Regions from separate parts of the Streptomyces sp. NPDC023723 genome, predicted to be linked through region 1. Evidence: predicted binding sites of a transcription regulator. Region 1 holds the regulator's gene; the other holds the start of a gene.
The links. Region 1 encodes HrcA, which represses chaperone genes, less so after heat shock. Its sites were predicted from a motif close to TTNGCACTCNGNNNNNCNGAGTGCNAA; they were not measured.

Region 1 (8,388 bases):
CGGCCTCCCGGGCCGTCGCCCGCCACTTGGCGAGCGCCTTCAGACCCCGGTCGCCCTTCCACTGGGTGATGCAGCGCGCCGCCGTCCACGGCACGATCGCGTCGACCCCGACCTCGGTCATCGTCTCCACCGCGAGTTCGCCCCGGTCGCCCTTGGGCAGCGCCTGGACGACGGTGATCCGGGGCTGCGGGGCGGGTTCCTCGACCACGGTGTGCAGTCCCGTGACGACCAGCCGGTCCTTGCCCTCGGCGGCCTTGACGACGCCCTGGGCCCAGTGGCCGCGCCCGTCGGTGAGGACGACCTCCTCGCCGGGCCGCAGCCGCTTCACGGAGACGGCGTGCCGCCCCTCGGGGCCGTCGAGGACGTACTCCCCGCCGGGAAGGTCGTCGAGGGAGCCGGCCACGAACACCGGTGCCGTCATCGGCCCGTACCTCCGGTCGCGTAGTGCGACAACGCTGTCCCGGCGGCGGTGAGTTCGGCCACCAGCACCTCGACCAGCTGCCCGGCGGTCAGGTCGCGGGCCATCCGGTGGCCCTGCCCCGCCCACAGCGCCAGGCCCTGTACGTCGCCCGCCTTGGCCGCCGCCTTGCGCAGCGGCGCGGTGAGGTGGTGGACGTCCGGGTAGGCGGCGGGGGCGTAGGGGCCGTGCTCGCGCAGGAAGCGGTTGACCAGGCCGCGGGCCGGGCGCCCGGAGAAGGCCCGGGTCAGTTCGGTGCGGACGAACAACGGGTTGGTCAGCGCCAGCTTGTGCAGGGCGTGCGCGCCGGACTCGGCGGTGGCGAGGAAGGCGGTGCCGAGCTGGGCCGCGCTCGCGCCGGCCGCGAGGACCGCGGCGATCTGGCCGCCGCGCATCAGGCCGCCGGCCGCGATGACCGGCAGGCTCACCGTCTCGCGGGTCTGGGCGAGCAACGACAGCAGGCCGATCCCGGAGCCGTCCGTCTCCGGGACGTCCCGGTGGGTGCCCTGGTGGCCGCCGGCCTCGACGCCCTGCGCGATCACCGCGTCTGCGCCGCACTCCTCGACCGCCCGGGCCTCCTCGGCGGTGGTGGCGGTCACCACGGCGAAGGTGCCCACCCGGTGCAGGGCGTCGACCACCTCGCGGGTGGGCGTGCCGAAGTGGAACGACACCACGGGTACCGGGTTGTCGAGGAGGACGGCGAGTTTCGTCTCGTAGCCGTCGTCGCGGCCGCTGTCCGGGTCGCCCAGTTCCGTCTCGTACCAGGCGGCCTCGCCGGCCAGCTGATGGGCGTAGACCCCGACGGCCGCGGGGTCGGCGGTCTCCGGCTGCGGCAGGAAGAGGTTGACCCCGAACGGGCGGCTCGTCAGGCTCCGCAGCTGCTTGATCTCCTGGTACATCCCGTCGGGCGTCTTGTACCCGGCGGCCAGGAAGCCGAGCCCGCCCGCCTCGCAGACGGCGGCGGCCAGCCGGGGCACGGAGACGCCGCCCGCCATCGGAGCCTGCACGATCGGATACGGGAAGAGATCGGTCAGCGCGGAGGACATGACCGCATGGTGCCATGTCCTCCGGACAGGACCGAATCCGACCTTCCGTCCCCGGACCGGGCCGCCTTGACCGGGAACCCGGACCCGTAGGGGAGCGGACTCACCGCCCGTACGGGAGTGGACTCACCGTCCGTTGAAGGCGTCCTTCAGCCGCGAGAACAGCCCCTGCTGGCCCGGCTGGAACTGCCCCTGCGGCCGTTCCTCGCCGCGCAGCTTGGCGAACTCGCGCAGCAGCCGCTCCTGGTCGGGGTCGAGCTTGCCCGGGGTCTGGACCTCGACGTGCACGATGAGGTCGCCCCGGCCGCCGCCGCGCAGGTGGGTCACGCCGCGGGCGTGCAGCGGGATCGACTGGCCCGACTGGGTGCCCGGCCGGATGTCGACCTCCTCCAGGCCGTCCAGCGTCTCCAGCGGCACCTTGGTGCCGAGGGCCGCCGCCGTCATCGGGAGGGTGACCGTGCAGTGCAGGTCGTCGCCCCGGCGCTGGAACTGGGAGTGCGGCAGCTCGTGGATCTCGACGTACAGGTCACCGGCGGGACCGCCGCCGGGGCCGACCTCGCCCTCGCCCGCGAGCTGGATGCGGGTGCCGTTGTCGACACCGGCCGGGATCTTCACCGTCAGCGTGCGGCGGGAGCGGATGCGGCCGTCGCCGGCGCACTCCGGGCACGGCGTGGGAACCACCGTGCCGAAGCCCTGGCACTGGGGGCAGGGCCGCGAGGTCATGACCTGGCCCAGGAAGGACCGGGTGACCTGGGAGACCTCACCGCGGCCCCGGCACATGTCACAGGTCTGGGCACTGGTGCCCGGCGCCGCGCCCTCGCCGTTGCAGGTGTTGCAGACCACGGCCGTGTCGACCTGGATGTCCTTGGTCGTGCCGAAGGCCGCCTCGTCCAGCTCCACCTCGATCCGGATCATCGCGTCCTGGCCGCGGCGGGTGCGCGAGCGCGGCCCGCGCTGCGACGCCGTGCCGAAGAACGCGTCCATGATGTCCGAGAAGTTCCCGAAGCCGCCCTGGCCGAAGCCGCCGGCCGCGCCGCCCGACTGGGACAGCGGGTCGCCGCCGAGGTCGTAGACCTGCTTCTTCTGCGGGTCCGAGAGCACCTCGTAGGCGGCGTTGATCTCCTTGAACCGCTCCTGCGTCTTCGGATCGGGGTTGACGTCCGGGTGCAGCTCGCGGGCGAGCCTCCTGAACGCCTTCTTGATCTCGTCCTGGGACGCGTCGCGGCGCACGCCGAGTACGGCGTAGTAGTCCGTGGCCACTTATGACTCCGCCAGGATCTGTCCGACGTACCGTGCCACTGCGCGTACCGCTCCCATCGTTCCCGGGTAGTCCATGCGGGTCGGTCCGACCACGCCGAGCTTGGCAACCGCCTCGCCGCCCGAACCGTAGCCCACCGACACGACGGACGTGGAGTTGAGTCCCTCATGGGCGTTCTCATGACCGATTCGCACGGTCACGCCCGGATCCTTCGCCTCGCCGAGCAGCTTGAGGAGCACCACCTGCTCCTCCAGCGCCTCCAGCACCGGCCGGATCACCAGGGGGAAGTCATGGCCGAAGCGGGTGAGATTGGCGGTGCCGCCGATCATCAGCCGCTCCTCGTTCTCCTCGACCAGCGTCTCCAGCAGGGTGGAGAGCACCGTCGCGACCGTACCGCGCTCCTCCGCGCCGAAGGCGTCGGGGAGGTCCTCGACGAGCGTCGGCACGTCCGTGAACCGGCGCCCCGCGACCCGGCTGTTGAGCCGGGCCCGCAGATCCGCCACCGAGGTCTCGCCGAACGGCGCCGGACAGTCCACCATGCGCTGCTCGACCCGCCCGGTGTCCGTGATCAGCACGAGCATCAGGCGCGCGGGCGCGAGCGGCAGCAGTTCCACGTGCCGCACGGTCGAGCGGGTCAGCGACGGGTACTGCACCACGGCGACCTGCCGGGTGAGCTGCGCGAGCAGCCGCACCGTACGGGCCACCACGTCGTCGAGGTCGACGGCGCCCTCCAGGAAGTTCTGGATGGCGCGCCGCTCGGGCGCGGTCATGGGCTTGACGCCGGCGAGCTTGTCGACGAAGAGCCGGTAGCCCTTGTCGGTGGGGATGCGCCCGGCGCTGGTGTGCGGCTGGGCGATGAACCCCTCCTCCTCCAGCGCCGCCATGTCGTTGCGCACGGTGGCCGGGGAGACGCCGAGGCTGTGCCGCTCGGTGAGGGCCTTGGAGCCGACCGGCTCCTCGGTGCCGACGTAGTCCTGGACGATGGCGCGCAGCACCTGAAGCCTGCGTTCACTGAGCATCGCGCACACCTCCCGATCACGTCCGCCCGTCTGCCCTGGCACTCAAAGCGTGCGAGTGCCAGACTTCCCCGGCCCAGTGTACGGCCGTGGGGTACACCCCCGGCAAGGCCGGGCCCGCGCTGCCGTCCGCGACAGGTGCGCACCGCTAGCGTCGCCGCCATGACGGTGACTTGGGAAGAGCTGGGATGGGAGCGGTTGGCGGCCGGGGTGGGGCGGTGCCGGCTGCCGGTGTGGGACTGCACGGCCGGGCTGGTGGTCGGCGGGGACGCGGCGCTGGTGATCGACGCCGGGTCGAGTCCGGGCGAGGGCGCGCGGCTGCGCGCCGAGGCGGAGCGGCTGGCCGGTCACCGTGTGACGCATCTCGCGCTGACCCATGCCCACTTCGACCACGTCTTCGGCGCGGCGGCGTTCGCGGGGGCGCAGGTGTACGGCGCGGTGGGCGTCGACGCGGTGCTCGGCGAGGGGCGGGAGGCGCTGCGGGCGGACGCGACCGCCAACGGGCTGGACCGGCGCCGGGCGCGGGAGGCGGTGGACGCCCTCGTGTCCGTCCGGCACCAGGTGAGCGGTGAGTGGACGCTCGACCTGGGCGGCGGCCGGCAGGTGCTGCTGGCGAACGTGGGTCCCGGGCACACCGCCCATGACCTGGCGGTGCTGGTGCCGGGCAGTCCGGAGGTGGTCTTCTGCGGGGACCTGGTGGAGGAGTCCGGGCCGCCGCAGACCGGGCCCGACGCGCTCCCCGGGCACTGGCCGGACGCCCTGGACCGGCTGCTCGCGCTGGGCGGCGAGGACGCACGGTACGTGCCCGGTCACGGGGCCGTGGTGGACGCGGAGTTCGTGCGGGCCCAGCGGGACGCGCTGGCGGCGCGGTTCGGCGTGTCGCGCTGATCGGGTCCGTGGCGTTCCTCGTATCGTCAGCGGAATGCGCCAGTACTCCGCCGATCTCACTCCCCCGTGGAAGAAGCCGCGGCCGGTGCCCGAGGTGCCGGCCGATCCGGGCCTGGTGGTCGAGGAGCCCGGTAGCGGGTTCTGCGGCGCGGTGACCGGCTGCGAGGCGGGCACGGTGACGCTGGAGGACCGCTTCGGCAAGCGCCGGGTGTTCCCGCTGGAGCCGCGCGGGTTCCTGCTGGAGGGCCGGGTGGTGACGCTGGTCCGGCCGTCCTCGCCGGGTCCGGTACGGCCGTCCCGTACGGCGTCCGGTTCGGTCGCCGTGCCCGGCGCGCGGGCCCGGGTGGCCCGGGCCGGGCGGATCTACGTCGAGGGCCGGCACGACGCCGAGCTGGTCGAGAAGGTGTGGGGCGACGACCTGCGGGTCGAGGGCGTGGTCGTGGAGTACCTGGGGGGCGTGGACGACCTGCCGTCGATCGTCGACGAGTTCGCGCCGGGTCCGGACGCCCGGCTGGGGGTGCTGGTGGACCACCTCGTGCCGGGGTCGAAGGAGTGGCGCATCGCCGAGTCGGTGACCAGTGACCACGCGCTGGTGGTCGGCCATCCGTACATCGACATCTGGGAGGCCGTGAAACCGGCCGCGGTGGGGATCGCAGCGTGGCCCCGGGTGCCGCGCGGTCAGGACTGGAAGACGGGGGTGTGCCGGGCGCTGGGCTGGCCGGCGGAGAACACGGGGGCGGTGTGGCAGGCGATCCTGGCCCGGGTGGGGTCCTACCGGGACCTGGAGCCGGAGCTGCTGGGGCGGGTGGAGGAACTGATCGACTTCGTCACGGGCAGCGGTGCGGCCTGACGCCGGTCGAAACCAGGTCAGGGGCCGAACTGGCATTCCGACGTGATGCGCCCGCCCGAGTGATCAGTCCACCAAATCCCTGACCACCCCGTCCGCCAGCAGCCGCCCGCGCAGCGTCAGCGCCGCGCGGCCCGCGTCGTACGGCCCCGCCTGGAGCAGTCCGTCCGACAGCGCCCGGCGCGCGGCCGCGCGGCCCTCCGGTCGCAGGAGGGAGAGCGGGACGCCCTCGCGCAGCCGCAGTTCCAGCAGGATCCGCTCGACGCGGCGGTCCTCGTCGGTGAGGAGTTCCCGCCCGGCGCCCGGGGAGCCGCCCCGCGCCAGCGCCGCCGCGTAGGCGCCGGGGTGCTTGACGTTCCACCAGCGCACGCCGCCCACGTGGGAGTGGGCGCCGGGGCCCGCGCCCCACCAGTCGGCGCCCCGCCAGTACAGCTCGTTGTGCAGGCAGCGGGCGGCGTCGGAGGTGGCCCAGTTGGACACCTCGTACCAGTCGAAGCCGGCCGCGGCGAGGGTCTCCTCGGTGATCAGGTACCGGTCGGCGTGCACGTCGTCGTCGGTCGGCGGGACCTCGCCGCGGCGGATCCGGCGGGCCAGCTGGGTACCCTCCTCGACGATCAGCGCGTACGCGGAGACGTGGTCGGGTCCGGCGCCGAGCGCGGCGTCCAGGGAGGCCCGCCAGTCGTCGTCGGACTCGCCGGGGGTGCCGTAGATCAGGTCGAGGTTGACGTGCTCGAAGCCGGCCGCGCGGGCCTCGGCGACGCAGGCCTCGGGGCGGCCCGGGGTGTGCGTGCGGTCGAGGATCTTCAGTACGTGCTGTCTGGCACTCTGCATGCCGAAGGAGATCCGGTTGAAGCCGCCCTCGCGGAGGGTGGCCAGATAGGCCGGGTCGACGGACTCCGGGTTGGCCTCGGTGGTGATCTCCGCGTCCGGCGCGAGACCGAACTCGTCGCGGATCGCGTCCAGCATCCGTACCAGGTCGGCGGCTGCCAGCAGGGTGGGGGTGCCGCCGCCGACGAAGACCGTGCGGACCTCGCGGGGGTCGTCGCCGAGCACCTTGCGGGCGAGGCGGACCTCGTCGGTGAGGGTGTCGGCGTAGTTGTCGCGGGAGGCGAGGACGCCGCCGGTGCCGCGCAGCTCGGTGGCGGTGTAGGTGTTGAAGTCGCAGTAGCCGCAGCGGGTCGCGCAGTACGGCACGTGCAGGTAGAAGCCGAGGGGGCGGTGCGCGGCCCCGGCGAGCGCGGACGCGGGCAGCGCACCGTCGGCGGGGACGGGCTCGCCGTCGGGGAGTGCGGAGGGCATGGGCTCCATTGTCCCGCACGGTGGGAGGTGGGCGGGGCGGGGCCGGGCGGAGCGGGGCCGGTGTTCCTACTCGGCCTGGAGGACCAGCAGCGCCAGGTCGTCCTCCGGGGGACCGTCGCCGAACTCGTGCACCAGGCGTCTGACGCGCTCGGCGATCAGCTGGGCGTCCAGGCCCGCGCACCCGGCGAGCGCGGCGGCGAGGCCGTCTTCGTCGTCGAACTGGCGGGAGCCGTTGCGCCGCTCGGTGACGCCGTCCGTGACGCACAGCAGGCTGTCGCCGGAGCACAGGTCGAAGTCCTCGCTGACGTACGTCTCCTCCTCCACCACCCCGAGCAGCGTCTGCGGCTCGGCGACCGTGCGGACGGCGCCGTCGGGGGCCAGCAGCAGCGGCAGCGGGTGTCCGGCGGAGGCCAGGGTGCAGTGCACTCCGCCGCGGAACGGGACCAGTTCGCCGTACAGGAGCGAGAGGAAGCGGGTCTGCGGGCCCTCGCCCGGGCCGATCGGCTGGCCGCCGGCCGCCACCAGGGCCCGCGCCGCGGCGTCCGCGGCCTCGATGGCGTCGTCCAGGAGCAGCTGGTTGAGGCGGTCCAGGACGCCGGCGACGCCGTACCCCTCGCGGGCCAGCAGCCGCAGCCAGGGCCGGGCCAGGCCGATGACCACGGCGGCCTCCGGCCCCTTGCCCTGGACGTCGCCGACGGCGAAGCACCAGCGGCCGTCGCCGGCCGGGAAGAGGTCGTAGAAGTCGCCGCTGGGGCCGCCCTTGTCCCGGGGTTCGTAGACCAGGGCGCTGCGCATCCCGGGGATCTCGGCGACGGCGCCGGGCAGCAGGCCGCGCTGCAGGACGGCGCTGATGGTGGCCTGCCGGGCGTACTGGCGGGCGGTGCCGATGGCGAGCGCGACGCGGCGGCCGAGGTCCTCGACGAGGCCGGTGATCTCGTCGGGGAAGCGCACGGTGCCGGCCCGGCCGATGACCAGGGTGCCCACCGGCCGGCCGGCCGCGACCAGCCGGTAGGCCAGTGCCGCGCCCCAGGTGCCGCGCGGGCCGAGCGCGTCGCCCGGCCAGGGGTGGGCGACCGGCCCGGACCGCCAGGGGTCGGGCGGGCGCGGCGGGTCCTTCTCCAGGGCCTGCCGCAACTCCTCGATGCGGTTCTCGCTGCCGTGCCAGACCCGGGCCAGCCGGACGCCGATCGAGGTGACGCCGTCGTTCCAGTCGGCGCGGCCCAGCGACTCGTCCTCCAGCCAGACCGCGCACCAGTCGGCGAGCCGGGGCACGACGAGCTGTCCGGCCAGGGAGGCGATCTTCTCCTCGTCGAGCTGCCCGGCCAGCAGGTCGGACGCCTCGGCGAGGAAGGACAGCGCGCCGCGCCCCAGCCACTGCCGGTCCCGGACGGCCCGCCGGCCGGCACCGGCACCCTCCGCCTGCCGGGTCCGATCCGGGTCCTGGGCGTTCTGGGCCCGCTCCGGGGCCTGGGCCTTCTCCGTCCCTTCGGCCCGCTCCGGGGCCTGTGTCCGCTCCGTGTCCTGGGCGCGCTCCGGGTCCTGGGCGCGCTCCGGAGCCTGTGTCCGCTCCGTCTCCCGGG
Region 2 (8,388 bases), on a different contig from region 1:
GGAACGGGCCGCCGAGGTGCCGCTCGCCATCGGCGACGCGATGGGGCTGACGCCGGAACAGGACGCCACGGCCAAGCAGTTGCTGCGGCTGATCACGGCCAACGTGTCGGGGCGGGGGCCGGCTTAGCAGCCGGCGCGGTCACGTGCCGCCGCACAGGGCGCGGACCTCCGCGAGCAGCCGCGGGTAGTGCTCGCCGTGGGTGCCGAGCGCGTGCCAGACCGCGTCCAGCGCCGCGCGCAGCGGGTCGGGGTGGGCGGCGGCGGGGAGGGTGGGGAGGGCGTAGTGGGGCTGGGAGATGGGGCGGGCCGGGGGGCGGGTGCCGGTCGGGTGCAGCACCGCGGCGAGGACCGGGGAGCCGGGCTCCAGAGGTTCCGAGCCCGGTGTTTCGCCGGCCTCGGCCGGTTCGAAGTGGCCCAGCGGGCGGCCGAGCCCCGGCGGGGGCGGCGCGGCGTCCGGCGGTGCGGGCCGCGGGGCCGGTACCCACCGGGTCCCGGGCCGGGCCGGAGGCTTCGGCGGGCGGTACGGCGCTCGCTTGGGGGGTGTCGCTTGGCGCACCGACCGGCCCGGGGTGCGGGTGGCGGTCCGCAGGGCGTCCCACATCGCGCTCTGGTCGTCGGGGTCGTCGAACGGCGGCGGGAGTGGGCGTCCCTCGGCGAGGGCGGTGAGCGCCCGGGTGATCCACGGCAGGTCGGTCAGGCCCGCCGTCTCGCAGGCGCGGTGCGCGGCCAGGAGCGCCACCCGGCGCTGGACGTCGGGTCCCACCGCATCCAGCGTGTGCACCAGGTCGGGGTCGAAGCTCAGCAGGCCGCGGACGTTGCCGCCCACCGTGCGCAGGGTGTCGCTCGGGAGCCGGCCGCCCCATTCCCAGCGCTCGCGGTGCAGGCGCCGCCGCTCGGCGGCGCGGGCCTCGGCCGCCGCGGCCCGGCGTTCGGCCTCGGCGCGCTGCTCGGGGGTGGGCGGCGGGGGGAGTTCGCGTGCGAAGTCGTGCCAGTAGGCGGCGTGCGGCGAGGTCTGGCGCAGTACCCGGGCCGGGGCGGGCGGGGCGGGCCAGAACTGGAGGAGGTAGGCGTCGGCCGGTGTCTCTCCGGGGGAACGGGTGTCCCGCTGCTGTCCCTCGTCCATGTCCCGGGCGCAGTAGCGCACCCGGTGGTCGGTGAGCGGCAGTCCGAGGTCCCACCGCGCCAGGCGGGTCCGCTCCGACACCGGCCGGAAGGACGCCTCGACGACCTCCTGCCAGGCCGGGTCCAGGGCGGGTTCCGCGTCGTGCGTCTCCACCGTGCAGTCGACGTAGCCGGTGTGGAGTCCGGTGATCAGCGACAGGAAGCCGGGCGTGGCGGCCCCGCACAGCCCTTGCTCCTGGCCCGCGAACGTCTCGTGGAGCAACGGAATACGGCCGTCCGGATCGCTCTCCACCCAGGTCTGCCCGTACTCGACCCACACCTCGCCCCTGACCGGTGTACGCACCGCGCCCCCTCCCCCAGTCCTGCTCACAGCATGCCCGAGCCCACTGACAACGCGCCCGACGCGCCGGTGCCCGGCACCCCGTGAGGGATGCCGGGCACCGGCGTGCGGAGCGGAGGGCCTCAGTGGCTGTGGCCGTGGCTGTGGCCCGCGGCGGCCGGCTCTTCCTCTTCCTTCTTCTCGACGACCAGGGTCTCGGTCGTCAGGAGGAGGGAGGCGATGGACGCGGCGTTCTCCAGGGCGGAGCGGGTGACCTTCACCGGGTCGATGACGCCGGCCTTGACCAGGTCGCCGTACTCGCCGGTGGCGGCGTTGAAGCCCTGGCCCTTGTCGAGCTCGGCGACCTTGGAGGTGATGACGTAGCCCTCCAGGCCGGCGTTCTCGGCGATCCAGCGCAGCGGCTCGACGGCGGCGCGGCGGACCACCGCGACACCGGTGGCCTCGTCGCCGGTCTTGCCGAGGTTGCCCTCGAGCACCTTGACGGCGTGGACCAGCGCGGAGCCGCCACCGGAGACGATGCCCTCCTCGACCGCGGCGCGGGTCGCGGAGATGGCGTCCTCCAGACGGTGCTTGCGCTCCTTCAGCTCCACCTCGGTGGCGGCGCCGACCTTGATCACGCACACGCCGCCGGCCAGCTTGGCGAGGCGCTCCTGGAGCTTCTCGCGGTCCCAGTCGGAGTCCGTGGCCTCGATCTCGGCCTTGATCTGGTTGACGCGGCCCTCGACGTCCGCCTTCTCGCCGGCCCCGTCGACGATGGTGGTGTCGTCCTTGGTGACGGTGATGCGGCGGGCGGTGCCGAGCACGTCCAGGCCGACCTGGTCGAGCTTGAGGCCGACCTCCTCGGAGATGACCGTGGCGCCGGTGAGGACCGCCATGTCCTGGAGCATCGCCTTGCGGCGGTCGCCGAAGCCGGGGGCCTTGACGGCCACCGCGTTGAACGTGCCGCGGATCTTGTTCACGACCAGGGTCGACAGGGCCTCGCCCTCGACGTCCTCGGCGATGATCAGCAGCGGCTTGGAGGAGTTGGCCTGGATGACCTTCTCCAGCAGCGGCAGCAGGTCCTGGATGGAGGAGATCTTGCCCTGGTTGATCAGGATGTAGGCGTCCTCCAGGACGGCCTCCATGCGCTCCTGGTCCGTCACGAAGTACGGCGACAGGTAGCCCTTGTCGAAGGCCATGCCCTCGGTGAAGTCCAGCTCCAGACCGAAGGTGTTGGACTCCTCGACGGTGATGACACCGTCCTTGCCGACCTTGTCCATCGCCTCGGCGATCAGCTCGCCGACCTGGCTGTCCTGGGCGGACAGACCGGCGACGGCGGCGATGTCGGACTTCTCGTCGATCGGGCGGGCGGTGGCGAGGAGTTCCTCGGAGACCGCCTTGACGGCCGCGTCGATGCCCTTCTTGAGCAGCGCCGGGGAGGCACCCGCGGCGACGTTCTTCAGGCCCTCGCGGACCAGCGCCTGGGCCAGCACGGTGGCGGTGGTCGTACCGTCACCCGCGATGTCGTTGGTCTTGGTCGCCACCTCCTTCACCAGCTGGGCGCCGAGGTTCTCGTACGGGTCCTCGATCTCGACCTCGCGGGCGATCGTGACACCGTCGTTGGTGATGGTGGGGGCGCCGAACTTCTTGTCGATGACGACGTTGCGGCCCTTGGGGCCGATCGTCACCTTCACCGTGTCAGCGAGCTTGTTGACGCCGCGCTCAAGGGCGCGACGGGCGTCCTCGTCGAACTTCAGGATCTTCGCCATGGGAGCGTGAGCCCTCTTCCGGAAATCTTGGGGTTATACGGCACTGCGCCCCGGGCGCCCGGCTTCATAGTGGTGGCGGGGGCCAGGGGCGCAGCTGTAAAGCGAGGTTCGAAGCCAGGGCTTCGGGTGAACTACTTCTCGATGATCGCGAGCACGTCGCGGGCCGAGAGGACGAGGTACTCCTCGCCGTTGTACTTCACCTCGGTGCCGCCGTACTTGCTGTAGAGCACGACGTCACCGACGGAGACGTCGAGCGGAAGACGGTTGCCGTCCTCGAAGCGGCCCGGGCCCACGGCCAGGACGACGCCCTCCTGGGGCTTCTCCTTGGCAGTGTCCGGAATGACCAGGCCCGAGGCCGTGGTCTGCTCGGCGTCGAGCGGCTGGACCACGATGCGGTCCTCGAGCGGCTTGATGGCAACCTTGGAGCTGGCGGTCGTCACGATCCGACCTCCCCCTTCGGAGATCTCACGGGGTTAACTGTCTGAGGTGGCGACCAGGTGGATCCGTCGTCGCGGGTGCCGGACCTGCCCGTCGCTGTGTTGGCACTCTCCTGGGGGGAGTGCCAGACCTGAGACTATGACCGCGGTTAGCACTCGGTCAAGCGGAGTGCCAATGCCCGCGGCGCGTCGGCGGGGATTCGCTGGTGGATGCCGGTGGATGCCGGGGTGCCTGACGCCCGGCCTCGGGGTGGGCGTCCGCCGCGGGGCGCCGCCCCCGGACCCCGCTTCGGCCCGCGCGGCCCCGTCCGCGAACGCCGGAGGTGCTCAGAACACGCACCGGACGGCGCTGGCGCTGGAAAGTCACAGGTAGTCCTCAAGGCGCCCCACCCGCAGCCCCCGCTGCTCGATCTCCCGCAGCACCCGCTCCGTGCGTGCCGTCAGCGACGGGCCCTTCGGGCGGTCGGGGTCGATGGCGATGATGTCGCCGGGGCGGAGCCGGGGCTCGCCGTGGGTGAAGGTCAGGGTGCCGGTCGGGTCCGGTGCGGCGCGCCACAGGACGACCGCCGTGACGCCGCAGTCGGCGGCCGCGCGCAGGGTGGCCGTGTCGTAGCGGCCGTAGGGCGGGCGGAGGAGGCGGGGGCGGACGCCGAAGCGGGACTTCAGTTTGCGCTGCTGGCCGCAGATCTCGGCACGCTGGCCGACGTAGGGCAGGCCGCGCAGGGCGGGGTGGTCCAGGGTGTGGTTCTGGAGGCTCGCGCCGACCGAGCGCAGCTGGGCGAAGTGGCCGTACGCCGGTCCGGCGACCGTGTCGGTGAGGAACAGGGTGACCGGCAGCCGCCGGTCGCGGACCAAGGCGGGGAAGCCGGGGTCGCGTTCGGCGCCGTCGTCGTAGGTGAGGAAGACGACGCGGTCGCGGGTGGGGACGTGGTCGAGGACGGGCGGCAGACCACCTGTCCCTGCACCACCCGTCCCCACACCTCCTGTCCCCACACCGCCCGTCCCGCCGCCGCCCACCCCGCCGTCCACCCCGCCCCCGCCCGCCCGCGCCCCGGCCGCGGGGGTGCCGGCCGGGGCGCAGGCGGCGAGCAGGGCGGCGGCGGCCAGGGTGGCCGCCAGGGGGGCGCCGGCCGCCCCGGCCCGCCGGCGCCGCCTCACAGGTAGTCCTCCAGGCGGGCCACCGCGTATCCCTCGGCGGTGATCTTGTCCAGGAAGCGGCGGATCATGTCGGGCATGGTGCCGTCCCAGTCCTCGGTGCCCCGGAAGTGGGTGAGGACGATGTCGCCGCGGTGGATCTTCCGGTCCCACTCGCGGTAGTCCCAGTGGTCGACGAAGACCTCCTCGTTCCAGAGCGGGACGTGGGTGACGCCGCAGCTCTTGGCGGCGACCAGGGTGTCCTGGTTGTAGTTGCCGAAGGGCGGGCGGAAGACGGCGGGGCGCTTCCCGTACCGCTTGCGGATGACCTTCTGCATGCCGCAGATCTCGTGCTTCTGCTCGGCGTAGGAGAGGCCGGGGAGGTACGGGTGGGTGAGGGTGTGGTTGTTCAGGGTGACGCCCCGGGCCTGCATCTTCTTGAAGTAGGCGTAGTCGTCCTTCACCAGGTAGTCGCTGAGGAAGGCGGTGTACGGGATCTTCAGGTCGCTCATCATCTTCAGGAAGCGGCGGTCCTTCTCGCCGCCGTCGTCGATGGTGAGGAAGACGATCTTCTCCTTGGTGGGGATCGTGGTGAAGACCGGCGGCAGGCCGCGTTCGGTGTGGTCGTCGACCTCGAAGCCGTCGCGGGTGGGGATCCTCGGCTTCTCGGCGGGGGGCGGGGGCGCCGGCAGCGGAGCCCGCTTCAGCCCCCAGCGCTTCGCCACGGCGTGCGCGGCGCGCAGCTTGGCGGCGTAGGCGTCCAGTGCGCGGGCCGGCGGCGCCTGGAGCGGCTGGCCGCCGGCGGGCCGTACCTCGGTGGAGCTCTGCGCACAGCCCTGGAGTCCGACGGCGACGACGGCGAGCACGGCGAGGCCGCCACGGACGCGCGTCTTCCGGAGGCGGGTACGAGAAGCCCGACTTTTGTCATTTTGTACTACTGCTCGCATGGTGCCGGATCTTCGCAGTCGCCGGACCGCGAGCCCGCCCGACACGCGACCGGAGCCGGACGGTCCACCGACTGGCCCACAATGGCCCGGTGAACGACCTCGACGCCCTCCTCGCCCTCGACACCCCCGCCGGCCGCGACCTCCTCGCCGAGGTGCACGGCACCGATCCGGCCGCGGAGCTGGCCGTCGCCACCCGGCTGCGCCGCAGCCACCCGGCCGACCTGGTGTCGGCGGCGCTCGGGCAGGCCCGGCTGCGGCAGCGGGCGGCGGCGAAGTTCGGGTCCGAGGACGCCGGGCGGATGTTCTTCACGCCGAACGGGGTCGAGCAGTCGACCCGGGCGAGTGTCGCCGCGTACCGCGCCCGGCGCTTCACCGAACTGGGCGTGACCTCCGTCGCCGACCTGTGCTGCGGGATCGGCGGGGACGCGATCGCGCTGGCCCGGGCGGGCATCCGGGTGCTCGCGGTGGACCGCGACCCGGCGACGGCCGCGGCGGCCCGCGCCAACGCCCGGGTGCTCGGGCTCGGCGACCTGATCGAGGTGCGGGAGGCGGATGTCCAGGAGGTGGCGACGGACGGCTACGACGCGGTCTTCGTCGATCCCGCCAGGCGAGGCGGCCGGTCCGGAGGGGCCGCGCGCGGCGCGTCGGTGAGGGGCGGCGGCCGGGCGACGGGTGGGCGGATCTTCGATCCCGAGGCGTATTCGCCGCCCCTGTCGTGGGCCGTCGCGGCGGCCGGTACGGCGGTCAGGGCGGCCGCGCTGAAGGTCGCGCCCGGCATTCCGCACGAGGCCGTGCCGGCGGACGCCGAGGCCGAGTTCATCTCGGACGGCGGGGACGTGAAGGAGGCGGTGCTGTGGTTCGGCACCGAGCCGGGGGCGGTGCGGGCGACCCTGCTGCCCGGGCCGCGCACCCTGCGCTCCCGGCAGCTGCCCGACCCGGACGTCCGCGTCCCCGGCCGGTACCTCTACGAGCCGGACGGCGCCGTGGTCCGCGCCCATCTGGTCGCGGAGGTGGCCGACCAGGTCGGCGGCGGACTGCTGGACGCGACGATCGCGTACGTCACGGCGGACGAACTGCGGCCGACGCCGTACGCCACCGCCTACGAGATCACCGACGTGCTGCCGTTCAACGTCAAGAAGCTGAAGGCGCTGCTGCGGGAGCGGGGCGTCGGCGTGCTGACCGTGAAGAAGCGGGGGTCGGCCGTCGAGCCGGAGGAACTGCGCCGGAAGGTCAAGCCGCAGGGGCCGAACACCGCGACCGTGCTCCTGACCCGGGTGGCGGGGGCGCCGACGATGCTGATCGGGCACCCGGTGCGCTGACCCGCCGCCTCAGCCGCACCCCTCGGCCCGGCGGGTCAGCAGCTCGCGTTCCCGTTCGTTGCCGGTCAGGGACGCCGCCCGTTCGAACTCCGCGCGGGCCTCGGCGGTACGGCCCAGGCGGTGCAGCAGGTCGCCGCGGACGCTGGGCAGCAAGTGGTAGGCGCGCAGGGCCGGTTCGGCGGCCAGGGCGTCCACCAGCTCCAGGGCGGGGGCCGGGCCCTCGGCCATCGAGACGGCGACCGCCCGGTTGAGTTCCACCACCGGGGACGGGGCGCGGGCGGCGAGCAGGCCGTAGAGGGCGGCGATGCGCGGCCAGTCGGTCTCCTCGTAGCTGAACGCCTGGGCGTGGCAGGCGGCGATCGCGGCCTGGAGGACGTAGCGGCCCGGGGCGGTGGCGTCGGCGCGGGCCAGCGCGGTCAGGCCGCGGGTGATGAGCAGGCGGTTCCAGCGGCGGCGGTCCTGGTCCCTGAGCAGGACCGGGGCGCCGTCGGGGCCGGTGCGGGCGGCGGCGCGGGAGGACTGGAACTCCAGCAGGGCGGTGAGGCCGTGCACCTCCGGTTCCTTCGGCATCAGGGCGGCCAGCACGCGGGCCAGCCGCAGGGCGTCCTCGCACAGGCCGGGGCGCAGCAGGTCGTCGCCGGCGGTGGCCGCGTATCCCTCGTTGAAGATCAGGTAGATGACGTCCAGGACCGAGCCGAGGCGGGCCTCGCGGTCGGGGCCGTACGGCACCTCGAAGACGACGTTCCGCACGGCCAGGGTGCGTTTGGCGCGGACGATGCGCTGGGCGACCGTGGCCTCCGGGACCAGGACGGCGCGGGCGATCTCGGCGGTGGTCAGGCCGCCGAGCAGGCGCAGGGTGAGGGCGGTGCGGGCCTCGGCGGACAGCACCGGGTGGCAGGCGGTGAAGACCAGGCGGAGCAGGTCGTCGTCGATGTCGTCGGGGTCGGACGGCTCCTCGGGCGGGGCCGCGTCGGTCAGGGTCCGGCCGATCTCCGCGAGCTTGCGGGCGTAGGTCTCCCGGCGGCGGACCAGGTCGACGGCGCGGCGGCGGGCGGTGGTCATGAGCCAGCCGCCCGGGTTGTCGGGGATGCCGTCGCGGGGCCACTGCTCCAGGGCGGCGACCAGGGCGTCCTGGGCGAGTTCCTCGGCGATGCCGAGGTCGCGGACGATACGGGCGGCGGCGGCGATGACCCGCGGGGACTCCAGCCGGAAGACCGTCTCGATGGCGGTCCGGGCGGTCCGGGCGGTCACGGCGGGGGTGGCGGCGGGGGCGGGCCGCGGTGACTGTGGTGGTTCCACAGCTCCCATGCAACACCGTGGGCCGCCCCCGGCCAACCGCCG

Region 2: groES (co-chaperone GroES) is a predicted target of HrcA. The motif match lies at 3,797-3,823, and genes of this name have one in related genera.

What each region holds. Positions count from the first base shown of each region.
Region 1 is NZ_JBFAAP010000027.1:56,338-64,725, reverse strand. Features, by position in the region: gene AB0G32_RS25330 (16S rRNA (uracil(1498)-N(3))-methyltransferase) at 1-421, opposite strand, end outside; gene AB0G32_RS25325 (nitronate monooxygenase) at 418-1,503, opposite strand; gene dnaJ (molecular chaperone DnaJ) at 1,627-2,760, opposite strand; gene hrcA (heat-inducible transcriptional repressor HrcA) at 2,761-3,777, opposite strand; gene AB0G32_RS25310 (MBL fold metallo-hydrolase) at 3,937-4,662, shown strand; gene AB0G32_RS25305 (DUF3097 domain-containing protein) at 4,697-5,512, shown strand; gene hemW (radical SAM family heme chaperone HemW) at 5,576-6,808, opposite strand; gene AB0G32_RS25295 (SpoIIE family protein phosphatase) at 6,875-8,388, opposite strand, start outside.
Region 2 is NZ_JBFAAP010000002.1:143,623-152,010, forward strand. Features, by position in the region: gene AB0G32_RS03365 (MarR family transcriptional regulator) at 1-127, shown strand, start outside; gene AB0G32_RS03370 (hypothetical protein) at 140-1,465, opposite strand; gene groL (chaperonin GroEL) at 1,585-3,210, opposite strand; gene groES (co-chaperone GroES) at 3,342-3,650, opposite strand; gene AB0G32_RS03385 (polysaccharide deacetylase family protein) at 4,011-4,640, opposite strand; gene AB0G32_RS03390 (polysaccharide deacetylase family protein) at 4,802-5,728, opposite strand; gene AB0G32_RS03395 (class I SAM-dependent methyltransferase) at 5,818-7,047, shown strand; gene AB0G32_RS03400 (sigma-70 family RNA polymerase sigma factor) at 7,057-8,298, opposite strand.